DNA from 3 places in the Streptomyces sp. NBC_00386 genome. Region 1 is predicted to be linked to each of the others. Evidence: riboswitches for the same ligand, from Rfam matches in the RefSeq annotation. Region 1 holds a riboswitch; each other region holds the start of a gene.

Region 1 (9,821 bases):
TCCCGGCCCGTGGGGGTGATCGCGGTCGGCTGGGTGGCCGTCATCACGGTCCTGTTCATGCTGCCCCAGGTCTCCCCGATCACCTGGGAGACGTTCAACTACGCCCCGATCGCCGTCCTGGCCGTCCTCGGCTTCGCCGCGGCCTGGTGGCTGGCCTCGGCCCGTCACTGGTTCCTCAACCCCGAGCACCGGCGCACGATCGCCCGTGAGGCCGCCCGCAGGGGTGCACCCGAACCGGTCGATCCCTGACCTTGTGGGCCTTCGGCGTGGCCGGGGCACCGATACCCGATCGGAGTCCCGGCCACGTCCCGCTATGCTCGGGGATGCATCGGCGCGAGCCGGTGCGCCGTGTCGGTGTTTTCCCGGTGCGGGGACCCTTAGCTCAATTGGCAGAGCAGTGGACTTTTAATCCATTGGTTGTGGGTTCGAGTCCCACAGGGTCTACGGAAGAGCCCCCGGTTCAGAGCGATCTGAGCCGGGGGCTTGTTTCGTTCGAGGGCTGTCAGCCGGCCGTGAGTCCCGTGAGTCCCGTGAGTTCCGTGCGCTCCGTGAGTTCCTGCAGCGGCAGCGTGTGCTGGGTCTGGAGGACCTTGGCGCGCAGGTAGCGGACGTTGTGGGCGGTGGTGAAGACGCCCGTGGGGACACGGTGGGAGACCGTGATGCCGAGCTCGCGGAGCTGTTCGGCCTTGTCCGGGTTGTTGGAGAGCAGGTCCAGGGAGTCGATGCCGAGGGCCCGGAGCATCTGGGCGGCCGCTGTGTAGTCGCGGTCGTCCTCGGGCAGACCGAGGGCCGCGTTGGCGGCGTAGGTGTCCAGGCCCTGGTCCTGGAGGGCGTACGCGTCGAGCTTGTTGTAGAGGCCGATGCCGCGGCCCTCCTGGCGCAGGTACAGCAGGACGCCGCCGCGGTCCGCGATCTGCTCCACCGCCTCGCGCAGCTGGGGTCCGCAGTCGCAGCGGGCCGAGCCGAACACATCGCCGGTCAGGCACTCGGAGTGAAGTCGCACCAGCGGGTCCGGGCCGGGCTCGCCGAGGACGACGGCCAGGTGCTCCTTGCCGTCGTCGAGGCCGTGGAAGGTCACGAGCTGGGCGTCGACGGAGTAGCCGTCGCCGAAGCGCAGGGGTACGCGGACGCGGGTGCGCACGGTGGCGGTGGGGTGGTCGCGCATGGGGTCTCTCCGTCCGGCGGGTTCGTACGGGGTTGTGCTTCAGATTTGAAGCACAGCCACGGAACGAGACACTACATCTGCTTCAAACTTCAAGCAATGGGGGTTCACGCCCCCCGGGCGCCTCACGAGGAGCAGGAACGCCGCCGCCAGGGCAGATCCTCCCCGGGCGCCCCGGAATTCCCGCCCTGGATCGCCCGGGTGATGGTTCCGCAGATCTCGTCCAGCTGCCGCACCTGCTCGGGGGTCAGATGGTCGAAGATCGCCGTCCGCACCGTCTCGACGTGCCCCGGCGCGACCCGCTCCAGGAGGGCCATGCCCTCGTCGGTGAGGATGGCCATGTGCCCGCGCTTGTCGGTGGGGCAGCCCTCCCGGCGTACGGTGCCGTCCTTCTCCAGCCGGGTCACGGCGTACGTCAGACGGCTGCGGGTGATCTTCTGGGCCTCGGCGAGGTCGGTCATCCGCAGCCTCCGCTCCGGCGCCTCGGACAACTTGGCCAGGATGGAGTAGTAAAGGTGGGGCATCCCCGCCTCCGCCTGGAGCCGGCGGTCGATGGCGTCCTCCAGGAGGGAGCTCGCGGAGAGGTACGAGCGCCAGGCGTGCTGTTCGGCGGCGGTCAGCCAGCGGGTCGTCATGAGACCAGTCTAGGTATTGTTTAAAACTTGAACCACTGCGCTCGAAACTCACCGCGCGCGTGCGACCGGAGGAAGCGTCCCGATGCCCCGTCCCTACGTCCTGCTGTCCGCCGCCGTCTCCCTCGACGGCTTCCTGGACGACACCGGCCCCGAGCGGCTGCTGCTCTCGGGCCCGGCCGACTTCGACCGGGTCGACGAGGTGCGGGCGTCCAGCGACGCGATCCTGGTGGGCGCCGGCACCCTGCGCACGGACAATCCGCGGCTCCTGGTCAACTCCGCCGAACGGCGTGCGGCCCGTGTCGCCGGCGGCCGCCCCGAATACCCCCTGAAGGTCACCGTCAGCGGTTCCGGTGAGCTCGACCCGGGGGCCCAGTTCTGGCACACGGGCGGCGAGAAGATCGTCTACACGACGGACGAGGGCGCGCTGCGGGCGTCCGCCCTGCTGAAGGGAATCGTCGGCGTGGACGTCGTCCCGACCGGACCCGCACTCGACTGGCGTGTGCTCCTGGAACACCTTCACGACGTACGGGGGGTGCGCCGCCTCATGGTCGAAGGGGGCGGCAAGGTCCACACCCAGCTCGTGCGCGAGGAGCTCGCCGACGAGCTCCAGCTCGCCGTCGCCCCCCTCTTCGTCGGGCAGCCGGACGCGCCGCGGCTGTTCGGGACCGGGGAGTACCCCCTGGGCCGGATGCGGCTGGTGGAGACGCGGCCCGTCGGCGACGTCGTGCTCATCCGCTACGTCCCCACCGCGCCCGGCACCGGCCCGCTCGCCTCCGCCGCGGACCGGCGGTGGCTGGAGCTCGCCTGTGAGCTGGCGGAGCTGTGCCCGCCCTCGAAGACCGCGTTCAGCGTGGGCGCCGTCGTGGTCGCGGCCGACGGGACCGAGCTGGCCCGGGGCCACTCCCGCGAGGGCGGCGATCCCGTCGTGCACGCCGAGGAGGCCGCCCTCGCCAAGATCGACCCGGCCGATCCCCGGCTGGCCGCCGCCACCGTCTACAGCAGCCTGGAGCCGTGCGCCCACCGCGCCTCCCGGCCCGCGCCGTGCGCCCGGCTCATCCTGGACGCCGGTGTGCGACGGGTCGTCACCGCCTGGCGTGAGCCCGACACGTTCGTCAGGGACGCCGACGGGAACGGGCTCCTCGCCGCCGCGGGCGCCCAGGTCGCCGTCCTGCCCGAGTACGCGGACCGCGCCAAGGCCCCCAACCGGCATCTGGCGGCCGGGTAGAAGCCGGGGAGAAGCAGGGTGCCGACGCCGCTGGAGGGGTGCGTTTAAACGGGTGTGCTTCGGGTCCCGCGGATGGCGTACACTGGTTTCAACGACGCGGGGTGGAGCAGCTCGGTAGCTCGCTGGGCTCATAACCCAGAGGTCGCAGGTTCAAATCCTGTCCCCGCTACTCAAGGCCAAGGGCCGGAACTCGGATTTACGAGTTCCGGCCCTTGGTGTTTGCCTCCACAGCTTCCGCCGGCCGCTCCGGGCTCCTTTCCGGCTTTCTTCCGGCTTCCTCCGCCGCCTCTCGGCTGCTTTCGCCTTCTTCCGGCCGTGGTTCTCCGGCGCCGGTCCCGGTTCGCGCGGTTCTCCGGGCCGGCCCCGGTTCGCTCCGGCAGGCGGTGTCCTCCCCCGGTCGGGCCACACCGGTCGCCCGCCGCCCCCGTACCGGGTCTTCTGGACGGGTGGCGGGGCAGCCGGCAGGTGAGTGGCGGACCGGACAGCCCCGTGACCGGGCGGACCGGCTGTCCCGCGGTGTCCGCGGGTCCGGGAGCGTCCCGCCGCCCGGTCCGGCGGCGGGAGCGGAGCCGCGCGGGATCGTGTACGCACGCGCCTTCGTCCGGATCCTGCCCGTGCTGTTCGTCGCCGCCGGGGTCGTCTACGACTACCTCACCCCGTCGGAATTCACCGCGACCCCCCTGTTCGCGGCCGCGCCCCTGGTCGCCGCACCCCTCCATTCGCTGCGCGGAACCGTCCTCGCCGGTGTCCTCGCCGTCGGCGCCGTGCTCATCACCCACCTTGTCCTCGGCATCGTCCTTCAGGTCGACGCGGTCACCGAGGTGGTCACCGTGGCGATGGCCGCGGTCCTCGCCGTCCTCATCAACACAGTCGTCCGGCGCGGCGACGAACGGCTCGCCTCCGTCCGGGAGATCGCCGAGTTCGCACAGCGTGCCGTGCTGCCCGAGCCCGAGGCGCGGATCGCCGGACTGGAGGTCGCGGCCCGGTACGAGGCGGCGCAGGAGGACGCGTTCATCGGCGGTGACCTGTACGCCGTGCAGGACTCCCCGCACGGTGTACGGCTGGTCGTCGGGGACGTACGGGGGAAGGGGATGACCGCGGTGGCCACCGTGGCGACGGTGGTCGGGGCGTTCCGGGAGGCGGCCGAGCAGGAGGCGACCCTGGAGGGCGTCGCGGAGCGCCTGGAGCGGGCGCTGACGCGCGCGGGCACCCGGCGCGACAGCGTCGACGCGGCCGAGGGGTTCACGACCGCGGTCCTCGCCGAGATCCCGCACGGCGAGGACGTCGTACGCGTCGTCAACCGCGGCCACCCGCCGCCCCTGCTGCTGCGTCCCGACGGCACGCTCCTCACCCTCACCGCCGAGTCCTTCGCGCTGCCCCTCGGGATGAGCGAACTGGGAAGCCTGCCCGCCCCGACGGTGCGGGAGGGATTTCCGCGCGGGACGACGCTGCTGCTGCACACCGACGGACTGTCCGAGGCCCGCGACGCGCGGGGGGAGTTCTTCGATCCGGCCGCCTGGCTGGCCGGACGGGTCCTTCCCGGCCCCGACGCGCTGCTGACCGCCCTCTTCGAGGCGGCCCGCCTGCACACGGGCGGCGCGCTGACGGACGACATGGCGCTGCTCGCCGTCCGGCGCCCGTGACGGGTGCTCGCCGAGGGGAGCCGCGCGTTGTACGGGAGGTCTTTCACCCCCTGGGCGACGGCTTTTCCGGCCCCGGTCACGAGCTGTGACCGGACGGTGTCCCTCCGCGTAGCACCTGACTTACCGTCAGGGAAACCCGTGTCGACACCATGAGGTCAACTCGCCCGTTTTTCATCGCTCATGACCCCAAAGTCCTGGCCAAGAGCCGTTAATGATCAGTCGGAACAGCTTGGAATTCGGTGCCTGGGTCTATTAACGTTCGATAACGCAGCGCGGTCGTTACAGCCGTCACAAGAGGTGGCTCCGTGCGCACGCGCCGAATCCCGCAAGGGAACCGGGGAACCAACTCGTGGGGTGAATCGAGCGTATTCCGCCGTGGAAGCACGGTGGCCGTACGCGCGTAGGAGACCTTCCTGCTCCGAACCCGTCAGCTAACCCGGTAGGCGGCAAGGAAGGAAAGGAGTGCGCCCACGTGGCGTCCAACCGGCCCGCTCAGCCAACCTCGTTCACGCCGAACGAAACACACACCTTCGGCTACGGCAAGGACGAGGGACCCTGGGAGGAGTGGAATCCCACCGCGGATTCCGTCGCTCCCGTCCGCGGCCGGCACCGCACGGGCAAGCAGCGCGGCGGAGGACTCGCCCGCAGCTCCACGGTTCTCGGCGTCGGCGTCATAGCCGCCGTCGGTGCGGGTGGTATCGCCAGCGCCGCTCCGGGCAAGCCGCCCGTCTCGATCTCGCTGCCCGACCTGTCGTCGGTCACCGATTCGGCGAAGGCCCTGATCTCGGACGGCGGATCCAGCACTCCCAAGGGCTCCACGACCCCGCTCACCAACGCCGGTCTGACCACCGCCGACGCGGCCCAGGGCACCACCGACGCCGGTGAGGCGCTGCGCGACCGCATCATGCAGCAGGCCCAGTCGCAGCAGAACCAGGCCGACACCGCCACGCAGCAGGCCGCCCAGACGGCCGCCGCGAAGAAGGCCGTCGAGCTCGCCGCCAAGCAGCAGGACGAAGCCGAGGCCAAGGCCGACGCCGCGAAGGAGAAGGCGGAGGAGGCGGCCAAGGCGAAGGCCGAGCAGGAGCGCCTCGCCGAGCTCGCCAAGAGCTACTCGCTGCCGACGTCCTCGTACACGCTGACCTCGACCTTCGGCGAGGCCGGCTCCATGTGGTCCTCCGGCTACCACACCGGACTCGACTTCGCGGCGCCCACCGGCACGCTCATCAAGGCGATCCACAGCGGCACCATCACCGAGGCCGGCTGGGCCGGATCGTACGGCTACCGCACGATCCTCACCCTCGACGACGGTACGGAGCTCTGGTTCTGCCACCAGTCGTCCATCAGCGTCAGCGTGGGCCAGAAGGTCGCCACGGGTGATGTCATCGGGCGAGTGGGCGCGACGGGCAATGTCACCGGACCGCACCTGCACCTCGAAGTGCACCCCGGCGGCGCCGCCACCGGCATCGACCCGATGGCGTGGCTCCAGAGCAAGGGCCTCAACCCCTGATTTCCGATCTCCGGCAGCCCTGACGTCAACCCCCCCGACGTCAGGGCTGTCGGTCGTCCGGGCGCGGACGACGGCGCGCCGGGCCCGGTGATTGCGGAATACATCCGTCCGGGGCGGGTGTTGAGCCCGTACATGACTTCTCTTCGCAAGCTCGGTTCGTCCGACCTCGAGGTCTTCCCGCTCTCCCTCGGGGGCAACGTCTTCGGCTGGACGGCCGACGAGACCCGGTCCTTCGCCGTGCTCGACGCCTACGCGGCCGCCGGCGGCAACTTCCTCGACACGGCCGACTCCTACTCCGCCTGGATCGAGGGCAACGAGGGCGGCGAGTCCGAGACCATCATCGGCAAGTGGCTGAGGACCCGCGGCAACCGCGAGGACATCGTGGTCGCCACCAAGGTCAGCCAGCACCCCGCGTACCCGGGTCTGTCCGGTGCCAACATCAAGGCCGCGGCCGACGCGTCGCTGCGCCGCCTGGGCACCGACCACATCGACCTCTACTACACGCACTTCGACAAGCCGGACGTGCCGGTCGAAGAGATCATCGGCGCCCTCGACGAGCTGGTGACGGCCGGCAAGGTGCGGCACATAGCCGCTTCCAACATCTCTCCGGAGCGGCTGCGGGAGTCCCTGGAGTTCTCCGACCGCGAGGGCCTCGCGCGGTACGTCGCGCTCCAGCCGCACTACAACCTCGTCTCGCGCGACACCTACGAGGGCTCCCTGCTGGAGGTCGCCTCCCGGGCCGGTCTGGCCGCCGTCCCGTACTTCGCGCTCGCCTCCGGTTTCCTCACCGGCAAGTACCGCCCCGGCACGACGGTCGACTCGGCCCGGGCCGCGGGCGCGGCCAAGCACCTCGACACGGAACGCGGGCCGCTGGTCCTCGCCGCCCTCGACGAGATCGCCGCGGCCCACGGCGTCGCCGTCCCGACGGTCGCCCTCGCCTGGCTGGCCGCACAGCCGACGGTCGCCGCGCCCATCGCCTCCGCCCGCACCGTGGAGCAGCTCCCGGCCCTGCTGGGGGTCGCGGACCTGGTGCTGACGGACGAGGAACTGACGCGCTTGACGCAGGCGTCGGTGTAACGGCCGTAGCGCGGGCGCGCGGACCCCGGGTCCCCACCGGTCCGTGGCGCGGGTGTGGGGGAGCGGTGGTATCCACGCCGGTCCCGGGCGACAGGCCCTAGGAGCGGTACGGGTTGTACGCGGGATACGGGACCGGCGCGGATGCCTGTGCCGGCGGGCCGTAGGGCCGGGCCGGCGGGGCGATGTAGCCGTACCCGGGGGCCGGCCAGGGCGGCGGTGCGGGCAGCGGTGCCGTGGCGCGGGCCGCGTAGGCGAGGGCCGGACGGGCGATCTCCCGGCGGCGCCACAGCTCGTCGAGCAACTCGCGCTCCCGTACGACGAAGTCGGCGCCCGCACGACCCCGGCGCCCCCGGTGGCGCAGGAACGCCAGCGAGGTCGCGTACGCCTCGTACTCCGCCACCGAGCGTTCCGCGCTCTTCCCGAAGTGGTGGCCGGCCCACTCGCGCGCGAGCTGCCGCGCCCGCATCGAGCCGAGGACCCACGGCTCGGCCGCGCCCAGCCAGCCGGCGGCGGTGTACACGGGCAGTTCGGCGCGCACGGTCCGCAGCTCGCGCTGCCGGGTCCAGACGACCAGCCAGGTCAGCAGCCCGAACACGGGCACCATGAACGCCGCGTACACACCGAAGAACCCGAACCGGCCGAAACCCGCCGAGCCGTTCCAGATCGCGTGCATGCCCATCGCGAGCAGCAGTCCGGTGAGGGGCAGCAGCACCCTGCGCGCGTGCTGGCGTTCCGCGGACAGCGCCGCGACGCCGAAGCCGATGCCGGTCAGCACGGTGAACAGCGGATGCGCGAAGGGCGACATCACCACGCGGACGAAGAACGTCGCCGCGGTGACCGAGGCGAGCCCGCTCTCCCCGCTGAGCTGGTCGGTGCCGAACGCGGTGCCGAGATAGAGGATGTTCTCGGTGAAGGCGAAGCCGGTGGCGGTGACCCCGGCGATGACGACACCGTCGACGATCCCCGTGAAGTCCCGTCTGCGGAAGAGGAAGACGAGCAGGACGGCCGCAGCCTTCGCCGACTCCTCGACGACGGGGGCTATGACGGTCGCGCCGAGCGTGTCGGCGCCGGAGGGATCCGCGGTCGTCATGGCTATCCAGCGGGTCGCGAAGCTGTTGGCGACGATCGCGATGAGCGCGGCCGCGCAGGCGCCCCAGGCGAAGGAGAAGAACAGGTTGCGCCAGGGGCCCGGTTCGACCCGGTCCAGCCACCGGAAGGCGGCTATGAGCAGCGGCACGGGGAACACGGCCAGTCCGAGGCCGACCAGGAAGCCCTCGGTCCCGGTCTGTTCGCGGACGAGGGCGAGGATCACGAGACCCGACATCGCGAGCAGCGTGATCAGCGCTCCGTACCGCACCCAACCACGCTGCCACCAGTGCGGATGTCGCAGTGCAGGTCCGGCGGGGGCGCCGGGCCGGTTCGGGTACGGCGGATGGATGGCCACGGCATTGACCCTAACGAGGGAGGGCGTGGCCCGCGACGGTAACCGGCGTCCCGGGTTCTCCCGGCGGACGCTGCGGGTGTGTGCGGGTCAGTCGCCCGGGGTGTGCTGGTCTCGATGCTGTACGCGCCGGAAGAGGAGGTCGTTCACCACATGACCCTTGTCCAGTCCCTGGCCCTCGAAACGGGTCAGCGGCCGGAACTCGGGGCGGGGCGCGAAACCGCCGTCCGGCCGGGTGTTCTCGAAGGCGGGGTGCGCGCTCAGCACTTCGAGCATCTGCTCGGCGTACGGCTCCCAGTCCGTCGCGCAGTGCACGAGCGCGCCCGGCGCGAGGCGGGTCGCGGCGAGATCCAGGAACTCGGGCTGGATCAGCCGCCGCTTGTGGTGCCGCTTCTTGGGCCAGGGGTCGGGGAAAAAGACGCGCAGGCCGTTCAGGGAGGCGGGCGGCAGCATCTCGCGCAGCAGGATGATCGCGTCCCCGTTGGCGACGCGGATGTTGGTCAGGCTGTTCCGCTCGGCGAGATTGAGCAGGTTGCCCTGCCCCGGTGTGTGCACGTCCACGGCGAGGATCCCGGTCCCCTGGTCCTCGGCCGCCATCTGCGCGGTGGCCTCGCCCATGCCGAAGCCGATCTCCAGCACGACCGGCAGGTCCGCCCCGAACAGCTCCGCGAGGTCGAGCGTCCGCCGTCCGTCGATGTCCAGACCCCACTTGGGCCACAGCCGCTGCAACGCGTCGGCCTGTCCGGTGGTCACCCGGCTCCGACGCGGCTGGAAGCTCCGGATCCGCCGCTCGAAGTGCGAGCCGGCGGGATCCGCCTGCGGACCGTCGGGGAAGCGGGGCCCGCCCTTGGCGCGGTGGTGACGCGGCGAGCCGTCCTCGGCGGAGGCGGGCCGGGTCTCTTCGGTGGAGTCGAGGAATTCAGACACAGTGGGGTCGATTTTACGGGCGCCGTGCCGCGGGGCGGTCCGTCCCGGTGGTGGGTGCGTGCAGTGGGGCGGTCCGTCCCGGTGGTGGGTGGGGCGCTCAGACCGCCGCCAGCGCCGCCAGTGCCCGGCGGGCGACCTCGCGCCCGATCGGGAGGGAGGCGGTGGCCGCCGGGGACGGCGCGTTCAGTACGTGCACGGTCCTCG
Region 2 (9,821 bases), 940 kb from region 1:
TGGTGGCTTCGAGCAAACCCTCCTCGACAGCCGTCAATCCGGCCTGGACATCGGCTTCGAGAGCCTGGTCCCGCACGCTCAGCCCGAACGGCCCGACGACGGTCACGAGAGGTTCTCCTGTCTGCTGACGATCACATGGCGAACTCGGTCGATCATTTGGTCGATGACACGGTTTGTCGATGTGTCGCTGCCATCACTCAAGTCAGCGTATCCGGTCACGTTTCGATCACCACGAGCGCCCACCGTCCCCCGGTCCACTTCGCTCCGCCAGGTGGTGGGTGCGAGTACACCCGGAAGGCACACGGGAAGCACCTGCGTGCCCCAACGGCGGGTACCCCGGCTCACGGGCACCACCCCACCACCGACTGTATGTTCATGATCAGATGATGTGAACCGACTTGCGATGACTTCCGATGAAATGACCGGCATTACGTCCTCTGGGGTGACGCTCATGCACATCCGTACGTCCTTCCCTTACGAGACCACTCACGAGGACGTCCTCATCCCTCTCTCGGACGGCACCCGTCTGTACGCCCGGATCTGACGGCCGCCGGCCGAGGAGCCCGTACCCGCGCTCCTGGAGCACCTCCCGTACCGCCTGACCGACTGGAGCCCCGCGCGACCAGCAGTGCCATCCCTGGTACGCCGGGCACGGCTACGCCTCCGTCCGCGTGGACGTGCCCGGCCACGGCAATTCGGAGGGGATGCCGGGGGACGAACACACGGGGAACGAGCCGGACGACGGGGTGGAGGTGGCCTCCTGACCGGCGGCCCAGTCCTGGTGCACCGGCCGGGTCGGCATGTTCGGGATCGCTTGGGGCGGCTTCGACTCCCTCCGGATCGCGGCCCGCGCGCCCGAGCCGCTCAAGGTGATCGTCACGGTCTGCTCGACCGACGACCTCTATGACAACGACGTGCACCATGCGGGAGGTTCCGTCCTCACCCTCGACACGCACGCCCGGTCGGCCCGACTGCTCGCCTTCGCCGCCCGCCCGCCGGACCCCGCGCACGTGGGCGAGGGCATGTGGCGGAGCAGGTGGGAGAAACGGCTGGGGGCGATCGGCCCCGCCGCGCACACCTGGCCGGCGCACCGGACCAGGGACGCGTACTGGCGCCACGGCAGCCTCCGCGAGGAGTACGGGGCCATCCGCGCCGCGGTCCTCGCGGTCGGCGTCCGGCACGACCCGCACCGCGACACCGTGCTGCGTCCGGTGCGGAACCTGCCGCCGGATCGCGTACGAGGTCTCATCGGCCCCTGGTCCCGCCAGTACCCGGACCGGGGCCTGCCCCCTGGACCGGCCATCGGCTTCCTCCAGGAGACGCTGCGCCGGTGGGACCACTGACTCAGGGACGAGGAGACGGACGCGCTCTCCGTCCCCCCTTCTGCGCTCGTACGTGATGGACGCGCACCCTCCGGCGACGGTGTACGCGCGGATCCCCGGCCGCCGGGTGGGTGACCCGGCCTGGCCCTCACCCTCGGTGACCCCGGTCGTGTACGCGCTCCAGGACGCCCCGCTGCCGGTCCGGTCCCCGCAGCACACGGGGGTCGACGCGGGCCGGCTGTTCCCTTCCGGCGACGACGCCGGCCTGCCGCCGGACCAACGGGAGGAGGACACCCGCTCGGCCTGCTTCGAGTTCGAGGCGCCGGAGGAGACCTGGGTCCTGGGCCGCCCCCGGGTCAATCTGCGGCTGACGTCCGCGTCACCCAGGAGCCAGGTGATCGCCCGGCTGTGCGACGTCGCCCCGGACGGAGCGTCCACGCTCGCCACCCGGGGCGCCCTGAACCTCTCGGCGCGCCGGGGCCCCGACCGGGCGGTTCCCCGGGAACCGGGCACCACGGAGAACGTGGTGTTCGACCTGAACGCCATCGGCCACGCGTTCCCGGTGGGCCACCGGATCCGGCTGGGCCTCTCCTCCGCGTACCGGCCTGGATCTGGCCCCAGCCGGGCTCGGAGGCGGGCTTCACCCTGGAGCCGATCGGCAGCGTCCTGGAACTCCCGTTACGGGCAACGGAGTCGGACGCCTCGGTCGCCTTCGAGGAACCGGAGCAGTTCGCACCCCTCGGCGCGACCGTCTCGGGCACCCTGGACGAGCCCCGCCCCCGGCGTCTGGCCCTGCGCGACGTGGCCGCGGAGACCTGGCGCCTCGAGGTGGACCCGGGGCGCGGCGGCACCCGCGTGTACCCCGACGGCCTCGAATGCACGGAGGAGGCCCGGGAGACGTACACGATCGACACCTCGGACCCGCTGTCCGCCCGCGCACAGCCGGCCGACTGGGCCCACCGGCACGGGAGTTCACTCCCCCGGACCGCTACGCATCCACACGCGCCCCAGGCCCGGGCCTGCGCCACCCGCTCACGGCGCGGGCCCTGGCATATCGCCGCGCGCCGGACGGCGACAGGACACTCTCGTGCCGAACACCGGTGAGGCGAGGCGCACTTCACCGCGCACCGGCCCGGGTTCGGACCGCGTCCGGGCGGCGCTCCCGCCGCCGGGCGGCCGCGCTCCTCGATGTGTCCCGCGCCACAATTCCCGCCGCGCCAGGGGCCGCTCAGCACCCCGCGAAGGGCTCAACGGCGGCTTCCACCGCAAGCGCAATGCCCGAATTACCCTTCATGCCGCCTTGATGCTCTTTGGTCTCGTGAGTTGGGTCACCGGCGAGCCGGACCCCCGCCGCACACCCTCTCCGGCCCAACCCGTTTGCCAAAGGCAAGTTGAGGATCCAATTCCGGCGCAATCGGACTTTTTACCCACGCATTAACCAGGAGAAAGCGATCTTCGCAGTCAAATCTCATCTTGTTTCGGACATGTGCTCTCGCATACGTTCTGGTCGACCCCGGGCGGATCGCCGAATCCTGCCGCCGCCCGGCAACCCATCGACCCACGCACGGCAGGAGCGGGGGAACCACAGGTAAGCCGCCGATCCGGGCACACCGGACCGGCTTGGGGTGAAGCCGCGCCCACAGCGCGGCCGGGCATCTCCCGCCCGAACCCGACAGCTCACCTCGCAGGCGTCGGAGAGGACATTTCGTCATGCCCGTACGTGCCAAGCACCGCCGCAAGAAGACCAACGTCATCACCCGGGGCATGATCGCCGCCGGAACGGGCGGCATCGCCCTCGCCCTCCCGCTCGTGAGCGCCACCGGCGCCAGCGCCGCCACCCCGGCGCAGGCCCCGCAGGCCGCCCACACCGCGGTGGTCCCCAACGTGCAGCTCGTCACCTACAAGGTGGTCGCCGGCGACACGCTCTCCAAGGTGGCGCAGAAGTACCCCAAGAGCGGCGGCTGGAAGAAGCTGTACGCGGCGAACCGCGCGGTCATCGGTGACAACCCCGCCCACCTCCGTCCGGGCCTGAAGCTGACCGTGGGCACGAAGACGCTGAAGTCGACGACCGTCCGCACCACGGCGAACGCGACCACCGCCGTCGCCAAGTCCAAGGCGACCACCGTCACCCAGGCCTCCGCCAAGACGTACTCCAACAACCTCGACGGCTGGATCAAGGAATCCCTGGACGTCATGGCCAAGGCGGGCATCCCGGGCAGCTACGACGGCATCCACCGCAACGTGATACGCGAGTCCTCCGGCAACCCCAACGCCATCAACAACTGGGACTCCAACGCCGCCGCGGGCATCCCCTCCAAGGGCCTGCTCCAGGTGATCGACCCCACGTTCCAGGCGTACCACGTCGCCGGCACGTCGTCGAACATCTACGACCCGGTCGCCAACATCACCGCGGCCTGCAACTACGCGGCCGACAAGTACGGCTCCATCGACAACGTCAACGGCGCCTACTGATCCCACCCCGCACCCCGTCTTCATCCGCACCCGCCGACGGCGCCTTCCCGGCCCGTCGGCGGGTGCGTTGCGGTCGCGTCGGCGGGTGGGTTGCGGTCGCGTCAGCCGGTGTGCGTCCGTGGGCGCGGCGGCGGGTCCGCTCCGAATGTGTCGGCGGGTGTGCGTTCGTGGGTGCGCCGGGCGGGCGTGTCGGCGCCGCTAGAAGCCGAAGAGGCGCTCCAGCACGACCGCGATCCCGTCGTCCTCGTTCGACAGGGTGATTTCGTCGGCCACCGCCTTCAGTTCCGGATGAGCGTTGGCCATCGCCACACCTCGGGCCGCCCAGTCGAACATCGGGATGTCATTGGGCATGTCACCGAAGGCGAGCGTCGCGTCCGGGGTGAGCCCGAGGTGCGCCGCGGCGAGAGCCAGGCCCGTCGCCTTGGTCACCCCGCATGGCTGGAGTTCGACGGTGCCGGGACCGGACATGGTGACCGTCGCCAGCGAACCGACCACTCCCCGTGCCGCCGACGCCAACTCGTCGTCGGACAAAGAGGGGTGACGGAGCAACACCTTGCTGATCGGCTCCGCCCAGAGGTCGTCCCGGCGCGGCACCCGCACCGCCGGCAGAGTCGGATGCGGCATGACATAGCCCGGCTCGATGAGCGTCAGCCCGTCCACGCCGTCCTGGTCGACCGCCGCGTACAGCAGCCCGACCTCCGCCTCGATCTTGCCGAGCGCCGTCTCCGCCAGTTCCCTGTCCAGGGTCACCGACCACAGCATGCGGTCCGCGCCGGCGTCGTACAGCTGCGCCCCCTGCCCGCACACCGCCAGTCCCTCGCCGCCGAGTTCGTCGAGAAGCGGTCGCACACGCGGTGCGGGTCGGCCCGTGACCACGAGATGACGGGCACCCGCCCGGGTCACCTTCGCCAACGCGGCGCGTGACCGGTCGGAGAGTGTGTCGTCGCCGCGCAGCAGCGTTCCGTCCAGGTCAGTGGCGATGAGTGAATATGCAGTCGGAGCGGCCATGATCCGAAGAATACGGATCGAACGACTCATCGGCCCGGCCTGAACCGGACGACGTCCGGTATCCCGTCAGCAACGCCGTTCACCGCACGGTGGTAAGCGCGTTGCGACCGCTTCGGATCACCCACGCTCCACTTCCGTCCACACCGACTTTCCCGCACACGACCGACCACAACTCCCCAACACCCCCTGGACAAAGGCCAGCTCACCGAAAGACCACCTCGACCGCCGTACCGCACCACGTCGGCCATCGGGGCCGGACATCGACAAGTCCGTTCGCGGAGAAGCCCGTTGGGCCGGGCAGAGGCGAACTCCTCCCCCCTTGGGGGGGGCACGCCACGGAACCGTACAAGACAGCCGCGGGCAGTCTCGGGCAGCCGTGAGCAGGTCCGTGAAGCGCGGCCACGGAACCGAGAAGCGGCACCCGTCACCCGGGTCCGGCGCACCCGCCGCCCACGGACCTCCGGCTCCGCGCGGAACCAATACGGACATTGCAAACCCTTTAGGCCCTGCCGCAGCGGGGACAGTCCCCCGTAACGTGTGCCCCGACCACATTGAAACGCGTGGAACGCATGGATCACATGGCGAGTACGAATCCGAAAGCGAGGCACCTACCGATGCCCCCCTTCGATGTCCCCGAGGGCGACCCCTTCGGCCCGCACAACCTGCCGTACGGCGTGTTCTCCCTGACCGACCCGGCCGGCGATCCCGAGCGGCGCGTCGGCGTACGGCTCGGCGACCACGTGCTCGACGCGGGCGCGGCGGCCCGCACCCTCGGCTCCCCTTACGCCGGGCTGCTCGCGCAGCCGACCCTCGACCCGCTGCTCGCCGCGGGCCGCACCGCCTGGTCCGATGTCCGGCGCGCGCTGACGGCCTGGGTGACCGTCCCGGCCCACCGGGAGACCCTCGCTTCCCATTTCCACCCGCTCACCGACGTGACGCTGCACCTCCCCTTCACCGTCGCGGACTACGTCGACTTCTACGCCTCCGAGAACCACGCCCGGAACGTCGGCCAGATCTTCCGTCCCGATGCCGCCGACTCCCTCACGCCGAACTGGAAGCACCTGCCGATCGGCTATCACGGCCGCTCCGGCACGGTCGTGGTGTCCGGCACGGATGTCGTCCGCCCGTCGGGCCAGCGCAAGGCCCCCGCGGACGCCGCCCCGGTCTTCGGCCCCTCGGTCCGCCTGGACATCGAGGCGGAGGTCGGCTTCGTGGTCGGCACCCCCTCGGAACAGGGCCGTCCGGTGCCCCTGGGCGACTACCGCGACCACGTCTTCGGTCTCTGCCTGCTCAACGACTGGTCGGCGCGCGACGTCCAGGCCTGGGAGTACGTCCCGCTCGGACCCTTCCTCGGCAAGTCCTTCGCCACGTCCGTGTCGGCGTGGATCACCCCGCTGGACGCCCTCGACGACGCCCTGGTGGCCCCGCCCGTCCGCACGCACCCCCTCCTCCCCTATCTCGACGACGCCTCCGAGGAGCCGGGCGGCTACGACCTCCGGATCTCCGTGGCCATCAACGGCCACGTCGTCTCGGAACCCCCCTTCTCCACCATGTACTGGACGGCCGCCCAGCAACTGGCCCACATGACGGTCAACGGCGCCTCCCTGCGCACCGGTGATCTCTACGGTTCCGGAACCGTCAGCGGCCCCTCGGAGGGCGAGCGCGGCTCGCTGCTCGAACTCACCTGGAACGGGCGCGAGGCCCTCGAACTCCCCGACGGCAAGCGCACGTTCCTCGAGGACGGCGACGAGGTCACCATGACGGCCTGGGCCCCCGGTCCGGGCGGGACCCGGGTGGGCCTCGGCGAGGTCCGGGGCCGCATCACACCGGCCGTCTCCCTGTAGGACTCCCCGGGGCAGGCCCCCTCAGGAGGCTCCGGCAGAAGACTTCGGGGGACGCCTTCGGGGGATGCCTTCGGGATACCTCGGCCGAGGCTCCCGCGGAGGTCCCCCGGCGGGAACGAGTGTCCGTGTCACGGTGGCCAGGATCCTGGCCACCGTGCCCCGCGGAGCCTGGCTGGCCCGGCGGGGTCGGCGGGGTCGGCAGGGCCGGCGGGGCGTCGCCCCCGTTCCCGGTCGTCCGCCTCGGGCCGACTACATCCAGTCCTCTGGCTCCGGCTCCTGGTCCAGCTCGGGCCAGTCCGGGTCCGGTGCCGCAGCGGCCGCCGCAACCGGCGCCGTCTCGGGTCTGCCGCCGTCCCCCGGGGCAGCGGGCGTACCGTCGGCGAGCGAGGCGAGCACCCCGATGACACCCTCCCCGTAGGTCGCCAGCTTCTTCTCGCCCACCCCGCCGATACCGCCCAGCTCCTTCACAGAGGTGGGCCACACCGTGGCGATCTCCCGCAACGTGGCGTCATGGAAGATGACGTACGCCGGGACTCCCTGTTCGCGCGCCTGCTCCGCCCGCCAGGCGCGCAGCGCCTCGAACACGGGAACGAGCTCCGCGGGCAGTTCGGCCACCGCCGCCTTGGCCTTGCGCTCGCCCTTGGGTACCGACGACCGGGATGTGACCGGTTTCGGCGCCTCCTTGCGCAGCAGCACGTCGCGCTCGCGCCGCAGCACGGTCCCACTCTCGTCGGTCAGCACCAGCGTGCCGTACTCGCCCTCGACCGCGATCAGCCCCTGGGCCAGCAACTGCCGTACGACACCGCGCCATTCGGACTCCGCCAGCTCCTCACCGATACCGAAGACGGACAGCTGGTCGTGGTCGAACTGGATCACCTTGGCGGTCTTGCGCCCCAGCAGGATGTCGACGATCTGGCCCGCGCCGAACTTCTGGCCCCGCTCGCGCTGGAGGCGCACCACCGTGGACAGCAGCTTCTGCGCCGCGACCGTACCGTCCCAGGTCTCCGGAGGCGTCAGACAGGTGTCGCAGTTGCCGCAGTCCGGGGTGTCGGGGTCCTGGCCGAAGTAGGCCAGGAGCTGGGAGCGCCGGCACCGGACCGTCTCGCACAGGGCGAGCATCGAGTCCAGATGGGCGGTGGCCCGGCGTCTGAAGGCCGCGTCACCCTCCGAGCCCTGGATCATCTTGTTCAGCTGGACCACGTCCTGAAGGCCGTACGCCATCCACGCTGTGGAGGGCAGTCCGTCACGGCCGGCGCGGCCCGTCTCCTGGTAGTAGCCCTCGACCGACTTCGGCAGGTCCAGGTGCGCGACGAAGCGGACGTCCGGCTTGTCGATGCCCATGCCGAAGGCGATCGTGGCGACCACCACGAGGCCCTCCTCCCTGAGGAAGCGGGACTGGTGCGCGGCACGGGTGCCCGAGTCCAGGCCCGCGTGATACGGCACCGCCTCGATGCCGTTGCGGGCGAGGAACTCGGCGGTCTTCTCCACGGAGTTGCGCGAGAGGCAGTACACGATGCCCGCGTCACCCGCGTGCTCCTCGCGCAGGAAGGACAGCAGCTGCTTCTTCGGGTCGGCCTTGGGAACGATCCGGTACTGGATGTTGGGGCGGTCGAAGCTCGCCTCGAAATGACGGGCCGCGGGCATGCCCAGGCGCTGGGTGATCTCCTTGTGCGTCGCCCGCGTGGCGGTGGCCGTCAGCGCGATGCGCGGGACGTCCGGCCAGCGTTCGCCGAGCAGCGAGAGCGCCAGATAGTCGGGACGGAAGTCGTGGCCCCACTGGGCCACACAGTGTGCCTCGTCGATCGCGAAGACGGAGATCTTCCCGCGGGACAGCAGGTCCAGCGTGCTGTCGAGACGCAGCCGCTCGGGGGCCAGGTAGATGAGGTCGAGCTCTCCGGCCAGGAACTCCGCCTCGACCACGCGCCGCTCGTCGAAGTCCTGCGTGGAGTTCATGAACCCGGCACGCACGCCCAGCGCCCGCAGCGCGTCCACCTGGTCCTGCATGAGCGCGATGAGTGGGGAGACCACAACGCCCGTACCCGGTCTGACCAGGGAAGGGATCTGGTAGCAGAGGGACTTTCCGCCACCGGTCGGCATCAGGACGACGGCGTCACCGCCCGCCACCACGTGCTCGATGATCGCTTCCTGCTCGCCGCGGAAGGCGCCGTACCCGAAGACCCGGTGGAGAGCGGCCAGTGCCTCGCTCCCGCCCAGTGTCTCCGTCGCGTCCGCTTCGGTCATCACACCCGTCCCGCCCATCGTTTCGTCCCCCGTACGTCGCGCCTCGACCACTGCGTCCACGATAGGGGTCCGCGCCGACAGTCCGAGAGTTGTCCACAGGCTGCGAGGGACCGGCTTCCCTACGTATCGGCGCTTGTCCCGTCTCACTCCGCCGCGCGGCGCGCCCCCACGGGGTTCAACCCGTTGGCCCCGCTTGCATGGCGGCGCTTCGGGACCCGGGGCCATGCTGCTCGGGCGGGAGGAGGGGGCCCGCAGCCGACGGACCCGTGCAGTCCGTACGCCTCTCTCGTTTCCCTAGGAGTCCTCGCATGTCCCAGCGTCCCCTCCGGACCGCCATCACCCTCGTGACAGCCGCCGCCGCGTCGCTCGCCCTGTCCGCCGGCCCCGCCCCGGCCGCGGACCGCCCGGCCGACCCGAAAGCCTTGCGGGATCTGGCCACGGCGTACCTGGCCAGCGTGAAGTACCTCGACGAGAAGGTCGCCCTCGCCGACGGATACGTGCCCCGCCAGTGCTCCTCGGACCCCGCGGGGCACGGCAGCATGGGCTACCACTACTTCAACGAGTCCCGCTACGGCTCACTCGATCCGGCGAAGCCCTCGGCTCTCCTGTTCGAGGACGGCAAGAACGGAAAGCGCAGGCTCGCCGGGGTCGAGTGGATCGTCCTGGACTCGGACCAGAACCTGAAGACCAGCAAGGACCGGCCGTCGATGTTCGGCGGCCAGAAGTTCGAGGGTCCGATGCCGGGTCACTACCCCGGTATGCCGATCCACTACGACCTGCACGTCTGGCTGTGGAAGCAGAACCCCAACGGGCTGTTCGACCGCTGGAACCCCAGGGTGAAGTGCCCGGCCGCCCCGGCGCACACCGGCAAGTCGGGCACGGCCCACACCGGCTCGTCCGGCATGGTCCACACCGGCTCCGCGGGCACGGCCCA
Region 3 (9,821 bases), 2.5 Mb from region 1:
CGAGCGCGTTCGCGGCCGTTCTCGGTGGGCTTCCCCAGGCGCGCCGGAGACACGCACAAGTCTCGCTCTCGGCGTACGAGGTGCGGGAACTTCGCCAGCCGTCCGCGCGCTTGCATACAGTGGCAGGACCGACAGGAATGACGTAGTTCCGCGATCGAAGGGACGTACATGCCCATGGGTCACACGGCCACAGCTGAGGCAGGCTCCGGCGGCCTGACAGCGACCGAGCACCGCCTGGCCAACGGCCTGCGCGTGGTGCTCTCCGAGGACCATCTGACCCCGGTCGCCGCGGTGTGCCTCTGGTACGACGTCGGCTCGCGCCACGAGGTCAAGGGCCGGACCGGTCTCGCCCACCTCTTCGAGCACCTGATGTTCCAGGGCTCCAAGCAGGTCCACGGCAACGGTCACTTCGAACTCGTCCAGGGCGCCGGCGGCTCCCTCAACGGCACGACGAGCTTCGAGCGCACCAACTACTTCGAGACCATGCCCACCCACCAGCTGGAGCTCGCCCTCTGGCTGGAGGCCGACCGCATGGGCTCGCTGCTTGCGGCACTGGACGACGAGTCCATGGAGAACCAGCGCGACGTCGTGAAGAACGAGCGCCGGCAGCGTTACGACAACGTGCCGTACGGCACCGCCTTCGAGAAGCTCACCGCGCTCTCGTACCCCGAGGGCCACCCGTACCACCACACCCCGATCGGGTCGATGGCGGACCTGGACGCGGCCACCCTGGAGGACGCCCGCGCGTTCTTCCGCACCAATTACGCGCCCAACAACGCGGTCCTGTCGGTCGTCGGCGACATCGACCCGGAGCAGACGCTCGCCTGGGTCGAGAAGTACTTCGGCTCCATCCCCGGGCACGACGGCAAGCCCGCCCCACGGGACGGCTCGCTTCCCGACGTCATCGGCGAGCAGGTGCGCGAGGTCGTCGAGGAGGACGTACCGGCGCGCGCCCTGATGGCCGCCTACCGGCTCCCGGAGGACGGCACGCGCGCGTGCGACGCGGCCGACCTGGCGCTCACCGTCCTCGGCGGCGGCGAGTCCTCCCGGCTCTACAACCGGCTCGTACGCCGTGACCGCACCGCCGTCGCGGCCGGGTTCGGCCTGCTGCGGCTCGCCGGAGCGCCCTCCCTGGGGTGGCTGGACGTGAAGACGTCCGGCGACGTCGAGGTCCCGGTCATCGAGGCCGCCGTCGACGAGGAGCTCGCCCGGTTCGCCGAGGAGGGCCCCACGGCCGGTGAGATGGAGCGCGCCCAGGCCCAGTTGGAGCGCGAATGGCTCGACCGGCTCGGCACCGTGGCGGGCCGCGCCGACGAACTGTGCCGGTACGCCGTCCTGTTCGGGGACCCGCAGCTCGCCCTGACCGCCGTGCAGCGCGTCCTCGACGTCACGGCGGAGGAGGTCCGGGAGGCCGCCAAGGCCCGCCTGCGCCCCGACAACCGCGCGGTGCTCGTCTACGAGCCGACCACCGCCGAAGCAGCCGACGCGGCTGACTCCGCCGACGAGACCGACGAGGAGGCGGCGAAGTGACCGAGCTCGCCACCATGGACTTCCACCCGCAGCCCCAGGCCGGCCAGCCGAAGCCGTGGGCGTTTCCCGCCCCCGAGCGGGGCACCCTGGACAACGGTCTGACCGTGCTGCGCTGCCATCGCCCCGGCCAGCAGGTCGTGGCCGTCGAGGTGAACCTCGACGCGCCGCTGGACGCCGAGCCGGCGGGCCTGGACGGCATCGCCACGATCATGGCGCGCGCCTTCTCCGAGGGCACCGACAAGCACTCGGCCGAGGACTTCGCCGCCGAACTGGAGCGCTGCGGCGCCACGCTCGACGCGCACGCCGACCACCCCGGTGTGCGCCTGTCCCTCGAAGTGCCCGTCTCGCGCCTGGCCAAGGCCCTCGGCCTGCTCGCCGACGCCCTGCGGGCCCCCGCGTTCGCGGACAGCGAGGTCGAGCGGCTGGTGACCAACCGGCTGGACGAGATCCCGCACGAGACGGCCAATCCCGCCCGCCGTGCCGCCAAAGAGCTCTCCAAGGAGCTGTTCCCGGCGAGCGCGCGCATGGCGCGCCCGCGGCAGGGCACCGAGGAGACCGTCCAGAACATCGACTCGTCGGCCGTTCGCGCGTTCTACGAGAGGCACGTGCGCCCCGTCACGGCCACTGCCGTCGTCGTCGGTGACCTGACCGATGTCGATCTCGACGAACTGCTCGCCGACACGCTCGGCTCCTGGACCGGCTCGGCCGCCCAGCCGCGCCCCGTGCCGCCGGTGAGCGCCGACGACACCGGCCGCGTGATCATCGTCGACCGCCCCGGCGCCGTCCAGACGCAGCTGCTCATCGGCCGGGTCGGCGCCGACCGGCACGACCGCGTGTGGCCCGCGCAGGTCCTCGGCACCTACTGCCTCGGCGGCACCCTCACCTCGCGCCTGGACCGCGTCCTGCGCGAGGAGAAGGGCTACACCTACGGCGTGCGGGCGTTCGGACAGGTCCTGCGCTCCGCGCCGGACGGCACGGGAGCCGCGATGCTCGCCATCAGCGGCTCGGTCGACACCCCCAACACCGGTCCTGCGCTCGACGACCTGTGGACGGTGCTGCGCACCCTCGCGGCCGAGGGTCTGACCGACGCGGAGCGCGACGTCGCCGTGCAGAACCTGGTGGGTGTCGCGCCCCTCAAGTTCGAGACGGCCGCGGCGGTCGCGAGCACGCTCGCGGACCAGGTCGAGCAGCACCTGCCGGACGACTATCAGGCGACGCTCTACCGGCAACTGGCCGCCACCGGCACCGTGGAGGCCACCGCGGCGGCCGTGAGCGCCTTCCCGACGGACCGTCTGGTGACCGTCCTGGTGGGCGACGCGGCGCAGATCGCGGAGCCGGTCAGGGCCCTCGGAATCGGTGAAGTCACCGTGGTGGCCGCCGAGTAGAACCCGTGCGACGCGGGAGGGCCCTGACGGCTGAAGAGCCGTCAGGGCCCTCCCTTTTCCGGAAGCCGTTCCCAAGATGTCCGTATTCGTATGACGGTCACCCTTCTGCCCTGTGGGATACGTTACAAAAATCGTGATCCGTTTGTTGTTCGAAAGTTGCCCCGCTTAGCGTCAGTGCGGCTGTTCGTCACGCAGTGCGCCGCGCCCGCGGCACCGGACAGTCATCGCCGAGTCCCCCATGACGCGAGTCAGGGGAGCCGGGGACCCACACGTAGTCCCTGGGGTGAATCGGACGCCCTCTCCGGAGGGGGCCCGTAGGAGACCTTCCTGCTCCGAACCCGTCAGCTAACCCGGTAGGCGAGAGGGAAGGAAAGGATCAGCCCCTACATGGCGTTCACCTGTGGCACCGGCAAGCACCGTCGTACGAGCCGCGTGCACAGCACGACCACCACGACCGCCGTCGGGGTCGCGGCGCTCACCACCACCGGTGTCATCGGAACCCTGGCCGCCCCCGCGTTCGCCGCGGAAACCTCCGTCGAGCAGACCGGGCTGACCCAGACCGTCACCCTCAACGACACGGTCGCCGACCAGATCGACGCCCAGGCCTTCGCGCAGCTGCGCGCCGCCGACGAGGCCGCCGCGCGCAAGCAGGCCGAGCAGACCGCGCGCAAGCAGGCCGCGGAGCAGGCCCAGGAGCTGCGCGAGACCAAGGAGCGCGCCGCCCGCGAGGCCGAGCGCAAGCGTCTGAACACGTTCGTCATGCCGATCACCGGTTCGTACGTCTCCACCGGCTACCAGGCCAGCAGCAGCCTCTGGTCCTCCGGCAGCCACACCGGAGTCGACTTCCACGCCGCGTCCGGCACCTCGGTCCACGCCGTCGGCTCCGGCACGGTCGTCACGGCCGGCTGGGGCGGCGCCTACGGCAATCAAGTCGTGATCAAGATGCACGACGGCACGTACACCATGTACGGCCACCTCTCGTCCATCGGTGTGTCCGTGGGGCAGACGGTCACTCCGGGGCAGCAGATCGCTCTCTCGGGGGACACCGGCAACACCACCGGTCCCCACCTTCACTTCGAGGCCCGTACGACCGCCGAGTACGGATCGGACATGGACCCGGTCGCGTACCTGCGCTCGCACGGCGTCAACGTCTGACGACCGCTTCGCGGCTTCTTCGCCGCTTTCGATGCCCCGGCTCACCGAGCCGGGGCATCGTCGTTTCCAGATGCCGTCTGTCCAAAAAATATCCATGGATTCAGGCCTGCCATCGGAAATTCAGGCTTCCTGCAATAGAGTCACTGAACAAGCGTCAATCGACGGCGTTTCACGGGGATTAAAGCGGAGGTCGGTCATGCGTATTCCGGCGCACTCGGTGTGCACGGCGATCCGTGACGACATCGTCGCGGGTGTCTACGAGCGCGGCGGCCGCCTCACCGAGGAACTGCTCGCACGCCGATACGGCGTCTCTCGCGTCCCCGTGCGCGAGGCCCTGCGCACGCTGGAGGCCGAGGGGTTCGTGGTCACCCGCCGGCACGCGGGCGCGTGTGTCGCGGAGCCCTCCGAGCTGGAGGCCGCGGACCTCCTGGAGATGCGCATGCTGCTGGAACCGCTGGGTGCCGCGAGGGCCGCGCAGCGGCGCACGGAGGCCCACCTGAAGGTGCTGCGGGGTCTGGTCAGGCTGGGGCAGGAGCGCTCCAGGCGAGGCCACAGCGAGGATCTGCGCTCGTTGGGCGGCTGGTTCCACGAGACGCTCGCGCAGGCGTCCGGCAGCCCCGCGCTCACCTCGACGCTCGCCCAGCTGCGCCACAAGATCGCCTGGATGTACTCGGTGGAGGCGCCGGCCGACCCCGCGGAATCCTGGGCGGAGCACGGCGGCATCGTGGACGCGGTCGCCCGCGGGGACAGTGAGCGGGCCCGCGCGATCACGGCCCTGCACACCGAGCGCGCCACGGCCGCGCACCGGCTCCGATTTCCCGGCGGCGACCGGCCGGACCGTGTGAGAAGTTCGCAACATCCCGTAAACATGACGGGCCCGCGTCATTAACACGGGCGCCGTATACAAAGAGGGATATTCGGCAGGGGCTCATTTCTGATGCCCTTTTATGCGTGTGTCCGGAATTTCGGCGCACGCCATTCCCGCGGCCATGGCGCGAGGTCGTACGTGGCATGTGGGGAATTTCCGAGCGAGGGTACGGAAAAACGGCCGAGCCGCGCCACCCGGCGAAGGGGAGCGCGGCTCGGCCGTGTGAGTCCACGTGCCTCGTGGGCGGCTCAGACGGTCTCGGGGAGTTCGTCGAGCCCCTCGGCGACCAGCTTCGCCAGACGGTCGAGAGCGGCATCCGCGCCCTCGGAGTCCGACGTGAGGACGATCTCCTCGCCGCCCTGGGCGCCCAGGCCGAGGACCGCGAGCATGGAGGCCGCGTTGACGGGGTTCCCGTCGGCCTTGGCGATCGTCACGGGGATGCCGGAAGCCGTGGCGGCCCGGACGAAGATGGAGGCGGGGCGGGCATGGAGGCCCTCGGTCCAGCCGACGTTGACGCGGCGCTCAGCCATGTGATGCTGCCCTTCGGGTGTTCAAGGTTGTCTAGACCATTCTTTCATATCGCGAGGCGTGCCCGAACGGTCCCGGACCTCACCCGCCGCGGTGTCGGCCGAGGACCCGCTCCGACGCCCGTCACCCTCAGACTGCCTCGCGCCGTTGTCGTACGCGAGCCGTACTCTGGGGCCCATGCAGACCTCGGCGGACCGGCACGAGTACCCAGCCCACTGGGAGGCCGACGTGGTGCTGCGCGACGGCGGCACCGCACGCATCAGGCCCATCACCGTCGACGACGCCGAACGCCTGGTCAGCTTCTACGAGCAGGTGTCGGACGAGTCGAAGTACTACCGCTTCTTCGCGCCCTATCCGCGGCTGTCCGCCAAGGACGTCCACCGCTTCACCCACCACGACTTCGTGGACCGCGTGGGCCTCGCGGCCACGGTGGGCGGCGAGTTCATCGCCACCGTGCGCTACGACCGGATCAACGCGGACGGCATGCCCGCCTCCGCGCCCGCCGACGAGGCCGAGGTCGCCTTCCTCGTGCAGGACGCCCACCAGGGCCGCGGTGTCGCCTCCGCGATGCTCGAGCACATCGCCGCGGTGGCCCGCGAGCGCGACATCCGCCGCTTCGCCGCCGAGGTGCTGCCCGCCAACAACAAGATGATCAAGGTGTTCACGGACGCCGGATACACCCAGAAGCGCAGCTTCGAGGACGGTGTCGTACGCCTGGAGTTCGACCTCGAACCCACCGACCGGTCCCTGGCCGTGCAGCGCGCGCGGGAACAGCGCGCCGAGGCCCGCTCCGTGCAGCGGCTGCTCGCCCCCGGCTCCGTCGCCGTCATCGGCGCCGGGCGCACACCCGGCGGGGTCGGTCGCAGTGTCCTCGACAACCTCCGGGAAGCCGGGTTCACCGGACGCCTGTACGCCGTGAACACGGCCCTCCAGGAGAAGGAACTCGACGGAGTCCCGGCCCACCGCTCCATCAGGGACATCACCGAACCCGTCGACCTCGCCGTCGTCGCCGTGCCCGCCGAACACGTCCCCGAGGTCGTGACGGAATGCGGCGAACACGGTGTGCAGGGACTGGTGGTGGTCTCCGCCGGCTACGCCGAGAGCGGTCCCGAGGGACGCGAGCGCCAGCGCGAACTCGTGCGGCACGCGCGCACGTACGGGATGCGCATCATCGGGCCCAACGCCTTCGGTGTCATCAACACATCGCCCGACGTGCGCCTGAACGCCTCGCTCGCCCCCCAGATGCCCCGCCCCGGACGCATCGGCCTGTTCGCGCAGTCCGGAGCCATCGGCATCGCCCTGCTGTCCCGGCTGCACCGGCGCGGCGGAGGCGTCACGGGTGTGACCGGCGTGTCGACCTTCGTCTCCTCCGGGAACCGCGCGGACGTCTCCGGCAACGACGTACTGCAGTACTGGTACGACGACCCGGACACCGACGTCGCCCTGATGTACCTCGAATCCATCGGCAACCCGCGCAAGTTCACCCGGCTCGCGCGGCGGACGGCGGCCGCGAAGCCGCTGGTCGTGGTCCAGGGGGCGCGGCACGGCGGGGCCGCTCCCCAGGGGCACGCCGTACGGGCCACACGACTGCCGCACGCCACCGTGTCCGCGCTGCTGCGCCAGGCCGGAGTGATCCGGGTGGACACGATCACCGAACTCGTCGACGCGGGCCTGCTGCTGGCCCGCCAGCCGCTTCCCCGGGGACCCCGCGTGGCGATCCTCGGGAACTCCGAGTCCCTGGGGCTGCTGACGTACGACGCGTGTCTCGCCGAGGGACTCAGGCCACTGCCACCCCGGGACCTGACCACGGCGGCCTCCGCGGAGGACTTCCACCGGGCACTGTCCCAGGCGCTCGCCGACGACGGCTGCGACGCCGTCATCGTGACGGCCATACCGACGGTGGGGGAGACCTCGGCCGCCGACGCGGCACTCGCCGAGGCGCTCCGCTCCTCCGCCCTGGAGGCTCCGGCGAAACCCGTGCTCGTGGTGCACGTCGAACTGGGCGGACTCGCCGAAGCCCTGTCCGCCGCCGCGAGTACCGCCCCGCAGGCCCCCGCGACGGCACCCGGTGCGACGGCCGGCGCCCGCTTCCACCCCTCGGACCGGTCGCCCGCCGCGGTCCGTGCCGACCCCGCGCCGGACTCCCGGCTCATCCCCGCCTACCCCGCCGCCGAACGTGCCGTCCGCGCCCTCGCCGAGGCCGTCAAGTACGCCCAGTGGCGCACGGACGCCGGCGAGCCCGGCAAGGTGCCCGAGTACGAGGACATCGACGAGAAAGGCGCCGCCCGGCTGATCGACGACCTCCTCGCGCGCGGGGAGGGTCTGACCCTGGGAGGCGAGCAGACGGCGGTGCTGCTCGGGTTGTACGGCATCGACGTGCACAGTGCCCTGCCCGCCCCCACTCCGGACGACGCGGTGGCGGCCGCGCACGCCATCGGCTACCCCGTGGCCCTCAAGACCACCGCCCCGCACCTGCGGCACCGCGCGGACCTCGGCGGCGTACGCCTGGACGTGGCGGACGAGGAACAGTTGCGCCGGGCTTACGCGGAGCTGACCGAGCTGTTCGGGCCACCCACGGTGCTGCGCCCGGTCGTGCAGGCGATGGCGCCGCGCGGTGTCGACACGGTCGTCCGCGCGGTGATCGACCCGGCGGCCGGGGCGGTCCTCTCCTTCGGGCTCTCCGGAGCCGCCTCCGAACTGCTCGGGGACACCGCCCACCGGCTGATCCCGGTCACCGACCGGGACGCGGCCTCGCTGGTCCGGTCGATCAGGACGGCACCGCTCCTGTTCGGCTGGCGGGGCTCCGCGCCGGTCGACACGGCGGCCCTCGAAGAGCTGATGCTGCGCATCTCCCGGCTGGTCGACGACCACCCGGAGGTCGTCGCGGTCTCGCTGGAGCCGGTGGTGGTCGCCCCGGCCGGCCTGAGCGTCCTCAGCGCCACGGTACGGCTGGCCCGCGCCCCGCTCCGGGACGACCTCGGCCCCCGGACGCTGCCCGTCGTCTGAGCAGTCCGATCCGCCTGAGTCGTCCGGGCCAAGCGGGCCGTTCGAGTCGTGCGGGGCGCCGGAAGGGGGCGGCACTGTGACGGCGGGCACCCCGCCCGGACGCCTGCCGTGCCCGCGTCGCACCGGTCACCCTGCGCGATTCGGTCTGATCCGTCCACGACGGACCCGAGCGAGCGGTGCCTCGCAGTCAGTGGGCCCCCGTAGGATGGACGGCATGGCCAAGACCAGTACGACGACCCAGGGGCTGCGAGCGGCGATCGAGCGCAGCGGCTACTACCCGGCCCTCGTGGCCGAGGCGGTGGAGGCCGCGATCGGCGGCGAGACCATCCGGTCGTACCTGGTCCACCAGGAGACGACGTTCGACGCGAACGAGGTGCGGCGGCACGTCACCGTGCTGGTCCTCACCGGCAACCGTTTCATCGTGAGCCACACGGACGAGCAGAACGCGGACACCACCTCCCCGACCCCTTACGCCACGACCTCGACGGAATCGGTCAAGCTCGGCCGGATCTCCTCGGTCGTCGTCAGCCGCGTCGTCGCGAACCCGGAGTCGTACACGCCCGGCACCCTGCCCCGTGAAGTGGTCCTGACCATCGGCTGGGGCGCCGTCTCCCGCATCGACCTGGAGCCGGCCGCCTGCGGTGACCCCAACTGCGAGGCCGATCACGGCTACACCGGCAACTCGACGGCGGACGACCTGAGCCTGCGGGTCAGTGAGGCGGGCGACGGTCCGGAGACCGTCCGCCAGGCCCTCGTCTTCGCGCAGTCCCTCTCCGAAGCGACCGCGGACGTCGCCCGCTGATGGCCCTGCCCACCTGGGATCACCCGGAACCGCTCGCCGTCGACTCCGCGCCCGTCCCCGAGTACGGCGCCGGTTCACTGGCCGATCTGCTCCCCACGCTCGCCGCCGGCATGTCCGTGCCCGGCGCGGCCGCCGCCATACCCGAGCTGACCGCGGCCGACCGGAACTGCGTGTTCCTGATCGACGGTCTCGGCTGGGAGCAGCTCCGGGCCCACCCGGACGAGGCCCCCTTCATGACCTCGCTGCTGGCGTCCTCGCGCGGCGGTACGGGACGTCCGATCACCGCCGGCTACCCGGCCACCACCGCGACCTCCCTCGCCTCCGTGGGCACCGGCCTGCCCCCGGGCGCCCACGGCCTGCCCGGCTACACCGTGCGCAACCCCGCCACCGGCCAGCTGATGAACCAGCTCCGCTGGAACCCGTGGACCGAGCCGCGCGCCTGGCAGCCCCATCCCACGATCTTCCAGCTGGCCGACGCGGCCGGGGTGCACACCGCCCAGGTCTCCTCGCCGACCTTCCAGAACACTCCGCTGACGAAGGTCGCGCT

The links. Region 1 has a riboswitch for cyclic di-AMP ahead of OG780_RS22290 (M23 family metallopeptidase). Riboswitches for the same ligand answer to the same signal wherever they lie in the genome.
Region 2: linked by a shared signal. The riboswitch ahead of OG780_RS17975 (transglycosylase SLT domain-containing protein) and the one ahead of OG780_RS22290 (M23 family metallopeptidase) in region 1 are both predicted to bind cyclic di-AMP.
Region 3: linked by a shared signal. The riboswitch ahead of OG780_RS11265 (M23 family metallopeptidase) and the one ahead of OG780_RS22290 (M23 family metallopeptidase) in region 1 are both predicted to bind cyclic di-AMP.

What each region holds. Positions count from the first base shown of each region.
Region 1 is NZ_CP107950.1:5,048,131-5,057,951, forward strand. Features, by position in the region: gene OG780_RS22255 (amino acid permease) at 1-249, shown strand, start outside; tRNA gene OG780_RS22260 (tRNA-Lys) at 372-444, shown strand; gene OG780_RS22265 (GTP cyclohydrolase II) at 503-1,165, opposite strand; gene OG780_RS22270 (MarR family winged helix-turn-helix transcriptional regulator) at 1,288-1,797, opposite strand; gene OG780_RS22275 (dihydrofolate reductase family protein) at 1,880-3,022, shown strand; tRNA gene OG780_RS22280 (tRNA-Met) at 3,118-3,191, shown strand; gene OG780_RS22285 (PP2C family protein-serine/threonine phosphatase) at 3,529-4,665, shown strand; cyclic di-AMP (ydaO/yuaA leader) riboswitch at 4,970-5,126, shown strand; gene OG780_RS22290 (M23 family metallopeptidase) at 5,138-6,172, shown strand; gene OG780_RS22295 (aldo/keto reductase) at 6,305-7,249, shown strand; gene OG780_RS22300 (PrsW family intramembrane metalloprotease) at 7,347-8,693, opposite strand; gene trmB (tRNA (guanosine(46)-N7)-methyltransferase TrmB) at 8,781-9,617, opposite strand; gene lhgO (L-2-hydroxyglutarate oxidase) at 9,715-9,821, opposite strand, start outside.
Region 2 is NZ_CP107950.1:4,112,284-4,122,104, forward strand. Features, by position in the region: gene OG780_RS17965 (polyprenyl synthetase family protein) at 1-106, opposite strand, end outside; partial or broken gene OG780_RS17970 (CocE/NonD family hydrolase) at 452-2,426, shown strand; cyclic di-AMP (ydaO/yuaA leader) riboswitch at 2,868-3,028, shown strand; gene OG780_RS17975 (transglycosylase SLT domain-containing protein) at 3,033-3,794, shown strand; gene OG780_RS17980 (HAD family hydrolase) at 3,993-4,802, opposite strand; gene fahA (fumarylacetoacetase) at 5,417-6,646, shown strand; gene recQ (DNA helicase RecQ) at 6,896-8,905, opposite strand; gene OG780_RS17995 (hypothetical protein) at 9,196-9,821, shown strand, end outside.
Region 3 is NZ_CP107950.1:2,597,094-2,606,914, reverse strand. Features, by position in the region: gene OG780_RS11275 (M16 family metallopeptidase) at 175-1,530, shown strand; gene OG780_RS11270 (M16 family metallopeptidase) at 1,527-2,915, shown strand; cyclic di-AMP (ydaO/yuaA leader) riboswitch at 3,131-3,290, shown strand; gene OG780_RS11265 (M23 family metallopeptidase) at 3,303-4,070, shown strand; gene OG780_RS11260 (GntR family transcriptional regulator) at 4,267-4,959, shown strand; gene OG780_RS11255 (HPr family phosphocarrier protein) at 5,187-5,468, opposite strand; gene OG780_RS11250 (bifunctional acetate--CoA ligase family protein/GNAT family N-acetyltransferase) at 5,644-8,472, shown strand; gene OG780_RS11245 (DUF5998 family protein) at 8,687-9,274, shown strand; gene OG780_RS11240 (alkaline phosphatase family protein) at 9,274-9,821, shown strand, end outside.